DNA from 3 places in the Streptomyces sp. NPDC041796 genome. Region 1 is predicted to be linked to each of the others. Evidence: riboswitches for the same ligand, from Rfam matches in the RefSeq annotation. Region 1 holds a riboswitch; each other region holds the start of a gene.

Region 1 (4,163 bases):
AGGCCGAGGCCCTCGATGGCGAGGTGGTGTGCGGTCATGCCACTCCTCGGTCGGTGTTCCGCCGGGCGTCCCGGCGCATCAGCCACAGGAAGAACGGCCCGCCGCACAACGCGGTCAGGACGCCGACGGGAATCTCCATCGGCGCCGCGATCGTACGCGCGGCGACATCGGCCCAGACGAGGAAGACCGCGCCGGCCAGCGCGGCCGTCGGCAACACCCGTCGGTGGTCACCGCCGACGAAGAGGCGCACCATGTGCGGCAGTATCAGCCCGACGAAAGCAATGGGCCCGGTCGCCGCGACGAGGACGCCGGTGACCAGGGACAGCACGACGAACATCCGGGCGCGGAAGCGGGCCACATCGAGCCCCATCGTGGTGGCGGCCTCCTCGCCCGCCAACAGCAGGTTCAACGAGCGGGCCTGCACCAGCAGCACACCGATGCCCACCAGCAGTGCGGCCGCCGGCAGCCACAGCGTGGTCCACCGCACGCCACCGAGACCGCCGAGGGTCCAGGCCAGCACCTCACGCGCCTGGTTGCCCCGGTCGGCGGTCAGCAGCATCAGGTCCGTCACGGCGGTGAGTACCGAGGCGACCGCGACTCCCGACAGCACCAGCCGGACGGACGTGATCCGTCCACCCGCCCGGGCCGTGGTGTAGACGAGCAGCAGGGTCAGCAGGGCTCCGGCGAACGCGGCCACCGACAGCGACACGGCACCGAAGAGACCGAAACCCCCGACGATCACGGTGACGGCGCCCAGCGACGCGCCCGAGGACACCCCCAGCAGATACGGCTCCGCCAGCGGGTTGCGCACCAGGGCCTGCATGGCCGTTCCCACGACGGCCAGACCCGCGCCGGTCACCGCCCCGAGGAGTACGCGCGGCGCCCGGACGTCGAGGACGATCGTCTCGCGGGCGCGGGACCAGCCCGGCTCCGCCCAGTCGGCCCCCAGTCCGTGCGACACGATGCCCCACACCTGGCCGGGCGGCACGTGCACCGAGCCGATGGCCAGCGCAGCCGTGACCGAGACCACGAGGAGAGCGCCGAGCACCACCAGGGTCAGTCCGTACGTCAGCCCGTACGTCCGCCTGTCCGTTCGCCCGCCCGTTCGTCCGGGCGGCCGTCCCGGCCGGCGCACCCGAGCGGCGTCCACGGCCCGGTCCGTCACCGGAAGCGCTCCGGGTGCAGCCCGCGGGCCAGGTCCTCGACCGCGTACGGGGCGCGGACGCCGACCAGCGTCGCCGTGAGCGGCAGCACAACGAACCGCTTGTTCCTGATGGCGGGCACATCGGCCAGGGCGGGCTGGGAGAGCAGGAACTTCTTCTTCTCCTCCACGCTCCCGGCCCCACGGTAGTCGTAGATCGCGATCGCCTCGGGCCGACGTGCGACCACCTGCTCCCAGGACACGTCGCCGAAGACATCGTCCAGGTCCGAGAAGACGTTGCGCCCGCCGGCCAGCCTGATGATCTCCGTACCCAGGCTCTTCCCGCCCGCGGTGAACGCGGACTTGTCCCCGCTGTCGTACACGAACACCGGCACCGCAGGTGCGCCTTCGACCGCGTCTCCGGCCTTGCGGACGCGATCCCGCAGCCCGGCCACCACCGTGTCGGCCCGCTCGGGTACGCCGAAGATCCTGCCGATGGTGCGGATCTCGTCGTACGTGTCCTTCATGGACACCTGTTTCCGGCCGCAGTACTCACGGTTGAGGTAGGTGTCGATGCCCGCGTCGGCGAACGCCTTGCGGGACCGGCCCTCGTTCTCGGCGAACGCGCTTCCGTAGCCGCCGTAGACGAAGTCCGGTTCGGCCTCCAGGACGGTTTCGAACGACGGCTCCTTCTCGGCGAGTTCCGGCACGGCCGCGAAGTCCTTCCGGAACGCGGGCAGGACGGCCGAGTCGGGGAAGGCGGTGCCGACCATCCGGTCCTTCAGCCCGAGAGCGAGCATCAGTTCCGCGGGATGCTGGTGGATGGTGACGACACGGGAAGGCGGTTCGTCGTACGTGGTGCGGGTGCCGCAGTTGTCGATCGTGACCGGGAAACCCTTCGCGGACGTGGACGCGGGTCCTCGGTCGTCGGTTGTGCCCTTCGCGCCGCAGCCGCTCAGCAGGGCGGCCGACACCGCCGCGGAGAGGGCCACGGCGAGTGCCCGGCGCCGCAGGGCGTGGCGCCGGACGGCGTGGTGCGGGACGGCGTGGTGCCGTGTGCCGGGCGACGGGGAAGAGAGGGGAGAAAAGGGACGGTGGGTGCCGTCGTACACGTAAAGCCTCCTGGGGAGTCCGCGCTCCTCGGAACGGGCCCGCGACAGGCCAGTGTCCTGACTCCCGGATCGACGTTCCCCCTGCCTTCCCACGCGGCGCGCGGTGGCGTTCTCGAAGGTTCCACTCCCCGGTCACAGTGGCGGGACCGTGCCGGAATCGCACCGGCTTCCTGTCTCCCGTCGCGGTGATGACCAGCTGATACTACGTCTCCTGGGGGGAGCGCGCCCCGGCCGGCCGCCGGGTCTGGGCGGCCCGGTAGCGGGACGGCGAAATTCCGTAGCGGCTGGTGAACGCCTGGCGCAGTGACTCCGCGGTGCCGAATCCGCAGCGGGCTGCCACGCTCGCCATCGGCAGGGTCGTCGACGCGAGGAGATGGGCGGCGGCCTCGGTGCGGGCCAGGCGGACGAACCGGCCCGGTGCCTGCCCGAGGTGTTCCGTGAACAGCCGGGTGAGGTGACGCGTGGTCACCCCGGCGCGCTCGGCCAGCGCCGCCGCGCCGAGATCGTGGTCGGGGTGGGCGGTGATGTACTCGACGAGTGTGCGGACCAGTGTGTCGCGGGGCGGCGGAGCGGCGGTGAACAGGCTCATCTGTGCCTGGTTGCCCGGCCGTTGCAGGTAGACGACCAGGTCGCGGGCCACTTGGCGGGCCAGTTCGGGGCCGTGGTCCTCCTCGATGAACGCGAGGGTGAGGTCCAGTGCGCTGGTGATGCCCGCCGCCGTGTACACGTTCCCGTCCCGTACGTAGATGGGCGTGGGGTCCAGGACGACCCGGGGGTAGCGGGCGGCGAGCTGGGGGGTGAACCGCCAGTGCGTCGTGGCGCGCCGCCCGTCGAGCAGTCCGGCGGCGGCCAGAACGCTCGCTCCCGTGCAGACGGATGCCACGCGCCGGCTCTCCCTGGCCAGCCGCCGGACGTGCCCCACGAGCCGGGCGTCGGCGGCCGCCCGCTCGAATCCGGCGCCGCCCGAGACGATCAGCGTGTCGAGCGGTCCGATCAGCCGTTCGAGGGCCTGGTGACTCCCGAGGCTCAGCCCCCCGTCGCAGACGATCGGCGCGCCGCCCGGGCCGACCACGCTCACCCGGTACGGCTGGGCCGGTTCACCGAGCCGGTTGGCCATGGCCAGGCTCGTGGTCACACACGCGATGTCCAGCAACTCGGCCGCTTCGTAGCCGATCACCACCATGTGCCGTTCCGCCGTGCACCGTTCCTCGGTGCGCCGTTCCCCCATGGGGCGACCCTATGCCGGAAGGACCGGTACCCCAAGGTCGCGGACATCGTTCCCGTCTCCCCGTACGGCAGGGATCCGACGTGCCGGACAGTGGAGCCCGGACCGCCTTCACCCTCGGGAGACGCCATGACGATCGACTCCGCGCGCGACCGCGCCGACCGCGCCGACCGCGACGACTGCAACGACCGCGCCGACCGTGCGGACCGTGACGGCCGCGCCGACCGTGCGGACCGTGACGGCCGCCACGGCGGTGCGCGGCCCATGGGTGCCGTTCGCGTCCTGACCGCGCTCGGGCACCGGTGGCCCACGCTGCTGGCCCTCGCCCTGGCGATCGCCACCTTCGTCGACGGCGTGCCGCCCCTGGGAATCCTGGCCGGACTGCTCATCATCATGCCGCTCTGCTACCTGCTCTTCGGGTCCCTGCGCGGTGAACTGCGCCGGCCGGGCGTCCTCGCCGTGCAGATCGCCGGCTGCGTGGGCTTCGTAGTCGTGGCCCTCGTGGCGCTGGCCGTCGACGACACCCTCGGCCGATACGTCCTGGCCGCGGGCTGGCTGGGCCACGCCGTCTGGGACTTCGTCCACCACCGGACCGGCAGGGTCGTTCCCCGGGCGTGGTCCGAGTGGTGCTGTGTCGTGGACGCCTCCGGCGCACTGGCGATGGTCCTGCTCGCCTGACGCCGAG
Region 2 (4,163 bases), 170 kb from region 1:
GCCGGGCCGCCTGCGCCTCCCGGATCCGCCGGACCGAGTCCAGCAGCAGGAAACTGATCCGGTACATCACGAGCGCCACGTCGACCACCGGCGCCGGCACCCCCGCCCGCACCAGCCGCGGCAGCACGTCGGACACCGGCGTGGTGAACGCGAACAGCAGCACGCCCAGGGAGGCCGCCGACGTACGCAGCAGCAACCGCCCCGCGTGCACCGGTCCGTCCGGCGCGAGCGTGACGAACCCGTCCGGCCCGCCGACCTGGAACAGCAGCGGCACCGCGCCCGTCACACAGAAACCGAGCGGGATGCGCCACGCCCGCCACAGCTGACGTGCCGCGACCCCGGCCGGGCCGAGCAGCACCACGAGGGTCGCGGCGGCGACGAGTACGGCCCCCGGCCAGGGCGGCAGGCACACGGCCAGCGCCGTCAGCCCGAAGCCCAGGGCGGCCTTCTCGCACGGATGGCGGCGGCGCCAGCGGCTGCTGTGCGCCGCCGCGTCGATCGGCAGCACGGCGGCTAGGCGGAGGCGCGCGACGCGTCGGCGCCCGAGGGCCCCGCTTCCGAGGGCCCCGCTTCCGAGGGCTCCGTCCCCGGGACGTCCCCGCCCGGCGCCCCGGCGCGGGCGCGAGCCTCGCCCTGCCGACGGCCGCGCCGCAGACCGAAGTAGTAGGCCAGCACCCCGGCGCCGAGGGCGGCCTGGAGGGAGAACAGCGCCGACTCGATCTCACCGGACGGCGGCTCGTACAGCGGGCTGAACCACGGCTTGTAGTCCGGGTGCGACTCGGTGATGGCCGTCTCGGCCTGCCCGTCGGCACCCGTGAACGGCTCCTCCTTGTGGTCGCCCATCCCCAGCGCCAGCGGCAGGACGGCGAGCGCGACCACGACGAGCAGCAGCAGCGTATTGATCCTGGCGTTACGGCTCATCGGGCCACGGCCTCCTTCTTCACGGACACGACACCGAGCCGGGCCAGATCACCCTTGCTGGACTGCATCAGCAGCCGCATCACCAGCACGGTCAGCAGACCCTCGCTGACGGCCAGCGGAATCTGGGTGACGGCGAAGATCCCGCCGAACTTCGCCAGCGCCCCGACGACACCGCTGCTGGGGTCCGGGAACGCCAGCGCCAGCTGCACGCTGGTGACGCAGTACGTCGACAGGTCGGCCACGAACGCCCCGAAGAACACGCTCACCATCAGCGGCACGTCGAAGCGGCGCAGCAGCCAGTACACGCCGAAACCGGCCCACGGACCGACGATCGCCATCGAGAACGCGTTCGCGCCCAGCGTCGTCAGGCCCCCGTGCGCCAGCAGCAGCGCCTGGAAGAGCAGGGTGATGGTGCCGAGGACCGCCATGATCGGTGGCCGGAACAGGATCGCGCCCAGGCCGGTGCCGGTCGGGTGGGAGCAACTCCCGGTGACCGAGGGGATTTTCAGGGCGGACAGGACAAAAGTGAAGGCACCGGACGCGCCGAGCAGGAGAGTCGATTCGGGATTCGCCTTGACCTCGCGGGTCAGCGAACGAACGCCATGGGCGACGAAGGGAGCGGCGGCGACGGTCCAGGCGACCGCGTGCGCGGGGGGCAAATAGCCCTCGGCGATATGCATGATGTGGGGAGACCCTCTCCAGCACCTCGTGGATGGACAACGCGCCCTGGCCGGTCTCCTGGCTGACGGGAGGGGGTCCGGGGGTGTCCCCCCCGGACGACGTGCCGCCGCGACTCCGCCTTCCCGGACACCGCGGTCTCCCGCGGCGTTCCAGTGGCTTCCAGGGGTGGATTCCCCGGGAGTGGAGCCGGACTTCCCGATCACAGTGGCGAGGGCCGCACCGGTACCGCACCGGTTTCCCGTACACCAAGGCCCTGCGACAGTAGTGCGTTGACCAGGTACATCACAACCCGCGCGTCGGTGCGCGGCCCGGCTCCACCCCGTGGGCGCGCCTCACTCCTTGCGGTATCCGTACGCCTCGGACGCTGCCCGCACCACCGCGTCCAGATCCCCTCCCGCGGACGCGGTGACCACCGCCGCCACGGCGCCCTCCACGAACGGCGCGTCCACCAGACGCGTCCCCCCGGGGAGTTCGTCGCCCTCCGCGAGCAGGGCCTTCACCGTCAGGACGGCGCTGCCGAGGTCCACCAGGACGGCCACCCCCGCCCCGCCGTCGACGGCCGCCGCCGCCCGTGTGATCAGCTCCGCGCTGGTGCCGAGACCACCGTCCGGAGTGCCGCCCGCCGCCGCCACCGGCGCGGTCCCGCCACCGGCGAGGCCCCGGGCCAGCTCGGCGACCGAGGACGCGACGGCCGCGCTGTGCGAGACCAGCACGACGCCCACCCGCGCGCTCACCGAGCCCCCTCGGCGTCGGCGAGCGCCGCGATCAGCAGCGCCGAGGACGTCGCGCCCGGGTCCTGGTGACCGACGCTCCGCTCACCGAGATAGCTGGCCCGGCCCTTGCGCGCCCGCATCGGTACGGTCGCGAGGGCGCCCTGGTCCGCCGCCTCCGCCGCCGCCGCGAACGACGCACCGAGCGACTCGGCCAGCGCCTCGACGGCCGGCTCCAGCGCGTCCAGCATCGTCTTGTCCCCGGCCTTCGCCCCGCCGAGCTGCGCCACCGCCGCCACGCCCACCCGCAGCGCCTCCGCAAGCTGCACGGGCGCCACCTCGGCGGCGTCGCCCAGCGCCTTGCCGGTGCGCCGCAGCAGCGTCCCGTACAAAGGCCCCGACGCGCCGCCGACCGTCGAGATCAGCTGCTGCCCCGCGAGCCTGAGCACGGCCCCCGGCGTCATGGCCGTACCGCCCTCCAGGGCCTTGACCACCGCGGCGAAACCGCGCTGCAGATTGGCACCGTGGTCCGCGTCACCGATCGCCGAGTCGAGCTCGGTGAGCCGGTCCGCCTCCCGGTCCACGGATGCGGCCACGCCGGTCATCCAGCGCCGGAAGAACTCCGCGTCAAGCATCACGGGCCTCACATTCCCCACCGCAGGGCGGCCGTCCGCACCGGCGCGTCCCACAGTCGCAGCAGTTCCTCGTCCACCTGACACAGGGTCACCGAGCACCCGGCCATGTCGAGCGAGGTCACGTAATTGCCGACGAGCGTACGGGCCACGGAGACGCCCCGCTCGCCCAGCACCCGCTGGACCTCGGCATTGAACCCGTACAGCTCCAGCAACGGCGTCGCACCCATGCCGTTGACCAGCACCAGCACCGGACCGCTCGGCCCGAGGTCCTCCAGGACGGCGTCCACCGCCAAGTCGGCGATCTCGCCCGAGGTCATCATGGGGCGCCGCTCCCGCCCGGGCTCCCCATGGATGCCGATGCCCAACTCCAGTTCACCCGGGGGCAGATCGAACGTCGGGCTGCCCTTCGCGGGCGTGGTGCACGCGCTCAGCGCCACACCGAAACTGCGCGAACCCGCGTTCACCCGCCGGGCGATCGCCTCCACCCGCTCCAGGGGCGCCCCCTCCTCGGCGGCCGCACCGGCGATCTTCTCCACGAAGAGCGTGGCCCCGGTCCCGCGCCGCCCCGCCGTGAACGTGCTGTCGGACACGGCCACGTCGTCGTCCACGAGGACCTTGGCGACCCGCACGCCCTCGTCCTCGGCGAGCTCGGCCGCCATCTCGAAGTTCAGCACGTCCCCGGTGTAGTTCTTGACGACGAACAGCACCCCGTGCCCACTGTCCACGGCGGCCGCCGCCCGCACCATCTGGTCGGGAACGGGTGACGTGAAGACCTCGCCCGGACAGGCCGCCGCCAGCATTCCGGGCCCGACGAACCCGGCGTGCAGCGGTTCGTGCCCGGATCCGCCCCCCGACACCAGCGCCACCCGCCCGGCGACGGGCGCGTCACGCCGCACCACGACCCGGTTCTCCACGTCCACGGTGAGCTCGGGATGCGCGGCCGCGATCCCGCGCAGGGCGTCGGCGACGACGGTCTCGGCCACGTTGATCAGCATGCGCAACGGAATCTCCCAGCAGGATGGTCGGACGGGTCTCTGGCGGGACTGCAGCCGACCCTGCCACGCCGGCCGGTGCCGTGTCAGCGGGACGTCCCGGCTGAGCCGGAGCGCCGCCGGTGGGCAGCCGTTGGCGTGAACTGTGGTTCGGGCGGGTGACCCGTCGTGCCGGACCGTGAGGATGTGATTACGGTCGTTCGAGTGCCATCCCCTCTCGAAGG
Region 3 (4,163 bases), on a different contig from region 1:
GCCGCGGGGGAGTCGAACGGCAGCTTCAGCTTGAAGAAGACGTCCTGGAGGCCCATGGCGCCCAGGCCCACGGGCCGCCACCTGGCGTTGGAGCGCCCGGCCTGCTCGGTCGGATAGAAGTTGATGTCGACGACCCGGTCGAGGAACGTGACGGCCGTACGGACGGTCTCGTCCAGCCGCTCCCAGTCGATGTCCCCGCCGGACACGAACGAGCCGAGGTTGACCGACCCCAGGTTGCAGACGGCGGTCTCCCCGTCGTCCGTCACCTCGAGGATCTCGGTGCACAGGTTGGAGGAGTGGACGGTGTGGCCCGGCTCGGCGGTCTGGTTGGCCGTACGGTTCGAGGCGTCCTTGAACGTCATCCAGCCGTTGCCGGTCTGCGCGAGGGTCCGCATCATCCGGCCGTACAGGTCACGGGCCGGCATGGTCTTGCGGGCCAGGCCCCTGGCCTCGGCGGCGCGGTAGGCCGCGTCGAACTCGTCGCCCCACAGGTCGACCAGCTCCGGCACGTCGGCCGGCGAGAACAGCGACCACTCGGCGTCGGCGTTGACCCGGCGCATGAACTCGTCCGGGATCCAGTGCGCCAGGTTCAGGTTGTGCGTACGCCGGGCGTCCTCGCCCGTGTTGTCGCGCAGCTCCAGGAACTCCTCGATGTCCGCGTGCCACGTCTCCAGGTACACGGCCGCCGCGCCCTTGCGCCGCCCGCCCTGGTTCACGGCAGCGACCGAGGCGTCCAGCGTCTTCAGGAACGGCACGATGCCGTTGGAGTGGCCGTTGGTGCCGCGGATCAGTGAACCGCGCGCCCGGATGCGGGAGTACGACAGCCCGATGCCGCCCGCGTGCTTCGACAGCCGCGCCACCTGGTGGTAGCGGTCGTAGATGGAGTCCAGCTCGTCCAGCGGCGAGTCCAGCAGGTAGCACGACGACATCTGGGGGTGGCGTGTACCGGAGTTGAACAGCGTGGGGGAGGAGGGCAGGTAGTCCAGCTGGCTCATCAGCCCGTACAGCGCCGCGACCTCGTCCAGCGCCCGTACGGAGTCGTCCTCCGCCAGCCCTGCCGCCACCCGCAGCATGAAGTGCTGCGGCGTCTCGATCACCTTGCGCGTGATCGGGTGCCGGAGCAGGTAGCGCGAGTACAGCGTCCGCAGCCCGAAGTAGCCGAACCGATCGTCGCCCGCCGGGTCGACCAACGCGTCCATCCCGTCCGCGTGGAGCGACACGAACGCGGCCGTACGGTCCGCGATCAGACCCTCGCGGTGCCCCACCGCCACCGACGCCGAGAACGACACCGCGCCCTGCCCGGCCGCCTCCTCCGCGATGGTCCGCGTCAGCAGCCGCGCCGCGAGCCGGGAGTACGCCGGGTCCTCGGCGATCAGACCGGCGGCCGCCTCGGTGGCGAGCTCGCGCAGCTCCGCCTCGTCCGAACCGGCGTGCCGGCCGCGCAGCGCGGCGGCGGCGACCCGGCCGGGGTCGGTGTCGGGCAGATCGGCGGTGAGGTCGGTCAGGGTCCGCAGCAGTACGGTCCCGGGTCCGTCGCTTCCGTCGCTCTCGATCGCTGAAACCGGATCGGCTGGCGCGATGGTCACGTGGGGGCTCTCCCTCGCTCGGCTCGGGGCCGCCGCGAACGCGGGCAGGGGAGCGGGCACGCCCGGGCACAGGGCGCAAAGCACCGCGTCCACCGGCCCATTCCGCGAGGCCCGGACGTCTGGGCACCCGAACCGGACGGTCCGGGCGCGCTGTCGGCAGGTCTTCGGACTCGTACGTACACAAAGGCACACCAACACACCGTTGCGGGACAGTTCCGGAATTCCACCGGATTCCCCTGCGGCGACAGCGAGGACGAGCATACATGTGGGGGGCGCCCGTTGAGGCACCCCCCACATGTTGTGTCTTCCGTGCCTCAGAACTCCAGCGCGTACGTGAAGAGGGTCACGCCCGGAAGGGGCTCCCAGTCCCTCTCCGGGGTCCGCACGAACCCCAGCCGCTCGTGGATCCGGTGCGCCGCGCGCATGGACTGCCGGCAGGACAGCACCAGCCGCGCACACCCCTCCACCGCCCGCGCCCGCTCCACACACGCCCGTACGAGCGCCTCGCCCGCGCCCCGCCGCCGCGCCTCCCGCGCCACCGCCAGCATCCGGAGCTCCGCCTCCCCGACCCGGGCGAGCTCGGCCCACCGGGCGCCGCCCTCCGCCACGAACGTCACCCCGCCGAGCACCCGTTCGTCCTCGCCGACCGCGACCAGCACCTCCGCCTCGGCGGCCCGCCGGGCCACGTCCCGCAGCTCGATGAGGTACTCGTCGCTCTCCCCGAAGGGCAGCAACCCGTCCCCGAGATAGGCCTGCGCCGTGACCTCGGCGAGCGCCTGGTGTTCCTCCGGCCGTACCGCCCTGATGGTGATGTCCATGGACCGAGTGTGGAGGCGTACGGCGACGGGCCGCCGCATTTCCGTCCCCGGAAACACGGCGGCCCGTCGTGCCGTCACCCGCTCAGCAGCAGCGGAACCCGTCGCGGGGGTCCGCCTCCAGCGCGTCGGTGCGCCGCCGCTCGAACTCGCGGCGGGTCATGACCTCGGCGTCCGGGTCGCAGGAGCGGACGTGGGCGACGTAGGTGTCGTACGCGGCCTCACCGGACACCTCGCGGACGTACCAGCGGATCCAGCCCGCCGCCCGGCGCAGCCGGCCGCCCGCCCCCGTGGTCACCGGGGGCCTCACTTCGAGCCGCTCCCGGCCGGCACCGCCTCACCGGTGCCGCCCTCCTTCCGGATGCCGCCCTCGGGGCCGAGCCCGGCCGCGACCAGTTCGGCCTTCTCCTCCGCCGTGGGGAACAGCCCGGCCGGAGCGACCAGCCTGGACGGGGTGTACGGGACCTCGGAGAGCTTCACCTGGTCGGGGTTGGCGACGGCCTTGAAGCAGACCCGTCCCGCGTCGGCGATCACCACCACGATGAGCAGGGCGAAGAGGGCGGAAAGGACGCCGTCGACCGTGGAGTTGGTGACGACGGTGTGCATGTCGTCCATCGACTTCGCGGGGGGCAGCACCTGCCCGGAGTCGATGCCCGCCTGGTACTTGTCCCGCTGGGCGAAGAAGCCCACCCGGGGGTCGGCCGAGAAGATCTTCTGCCAGCTCGCGGTGAGCGTGACGGCCACGTCCCAGGCGAGCGGGACCGCGGTGACCCAGGCCCACTTCAGGCGGCCGGACTTGACGAGCAGGGTGGTGCAGACGGCCAGTGCCACGGCGGCCAGGAGCTGGTTGGCGATGCCGAACAGCGGGAAGAGCTGGTTGATGCCGCCCAGCGGGTCGTGCACGCCCACCCAGAGGAAGTAGCCCCAGCCGCCGACGACGACCGCGCTGGCGAACCAGACGCCCGGCTTCCAGCTCACCTGCTTGAACGGCTTGTAGAGGTTGCCGAGTGTGTCCTGGAGCATGAAGCGGCCCACGCGGGTGCCGGCGTCCAGCGTCGTCAGGATGAACAGCGCCTCGAACATGATGGCGAAGTGGTACCAGAACGCCTTCATGGTGGCGCCGCCGAACACCGCGGAGAAGATCTCCGACATGCCGAGCGCGAAGGTCGGCGCGCCACCGGTCCGGGACAGCAGCGACGCCTCCTCGACATCCGCGGCGGCCTTGGCGAGCTGGTCGGGGGAGATGGTGAACCCGAAGTTCGACACCGCTTCGGCGGCCGACTGCACGGTGGTCCCGACCACACCCGCCGGGGAGTTGACCGCGAAGAAGAGACCGGGGTCGATGATGCAGGCCGCGATCATCGCCATGACGGCGACGAAGGACTCGGTCAGCATGGACCCGTACCCGATCATCCGGATCTGGGTCTCCTTCTGGACCATCTTCGGGGTGGTGCCCGAGGAGACCAGGGAGTGGAAGCCGGAGAGCGCGCCGCACGCGATGGTGATGAAGACGAACGGGAACATCGAGCCGGCGAAGACCGGGCCGTCGCCGCGGCTCGCGAAGTCGGTGACCGCGGGCATCTTCAGGGTGGGCAGGGCGACGAAGACGCCGATGGCGAGCAGTGCGATCGTGCCGACCTTCATGAAGGTGGACAGGTAGTCGCGCGGCGCGAGCAGCAGCCACACCGGCAGGACCGAGGCCAGGAAGCCGTACACGACCATCCAGATGACCAGCGTGCCCGGCTCCAGCGTGAAGGTGTCG

The links. Region 1 has a riboswitch for cobalamin ahead of ACZ6C1_RS04575 (ABC transporter substrate-binding protein). Riboswitches for the same ligand answer to the same signal wherever they lie in the genome.
Region 2: it holds a riboswitch for cobalamin, as region 1 does, so the genes downstream of both, ACZ6C1_RS05390 (energy-coupling factor ABC transporter permease) here and ACZ6C1_RS04575 (ABC transporter substrate-binding protein) in region 1, are expected to answer to the same signal.
Region 3: it holds a riboswitch for cobalamin, as region 1 does, so the genes downstream of both, ACZ6C1_RS00860 (ribonucleoside-diphosphate reductase subunit alpha) here and ACZ6C1_RS04575 (ABC transporter substrate-binding protein) in region 1, are expected to answer to the same signal.

Annotation. Positions count from the first base shown of each region.
Region 1 covers NZ_JBVJAH010000002.1:269,830-273,992, reverse strand. Annotated here, with positions in the region: gene ACZ6C1_RS04585 (ABC transporter ATP-binding protein) at 1-38, opposite strand, end outside; gene ACZ6C1_RS04580 (FecCD family ABC transporter permease) at 35-1,150, opposite strand; gene ACZ6C1_RS04575 (ABC transporter substrate-binding protein) at 1,162-2,253, opposite strand; cobalamin riboswitch at 2,284-2,465, opposite strand; gene ACZ6C1_RS04570 (GlxA family transcriptional regulator) at 2,456-3,436, opposite strand; gene ACZ6C1_RS04565 (hypothetical protein) at 3,608-4,156, shown strand.
Region 2 covers NZ_JBVJAH010000002.1:435,360-439,522, reverse strand. Annotated here, with positions in the region: gene cbiQ (cobalt ECF transporter T component CbiQ) at 1-508, opposite strand, end outside; gene ACZ6C1_RS05395 (energy-coupling factor ABC transporter substrate-binding protein) at 514-921, opposite strand; gene ACZ6C1_RS05390 (energy-coupling factor ABC transporter permease) at 918-1,601, opposite strand; cobalamin riboswitch at 1,633-1,867, opposite strand; gene ACZ6C1_RS05385 (PTS-dependent dihydroxyacetone kinase phosphotransferase subunit DhaM) at 1,935-2,336, opposite strand; gene dhaL (dihydroxyacetone kinase subunit DhaL) at 2,333-2,947, opposite strand; gene dhaK (dihydroxyacetone kinase subunit DhaK) at 2,956-3,948, opposite strand.
Region 3 covers NZ_JBVJAH010000001.1:187,930-192,092, forward strand. Annotated here, with positions in the region: gene ACZ6C1_RS00860 (ribonucleoside-diphosphate reductase subunit alpha) at 1-1,586, opposite strand, end outside; cobalamin riboswitch at 1,725-1,847, opposite strand; gene ACZ6C1_RS00865 (GNAT family N-acetyltransferase) at 1,901-2,404, opposite strand; gene ACZ6C1_RS00870 (YbdD/YjiX family protein) at 2,487-2,699, opposite strand; gene ACZ6C1_RS00875 (carbon starvation CstA family protein) at 2,708-4,163, opposite strand, start outside.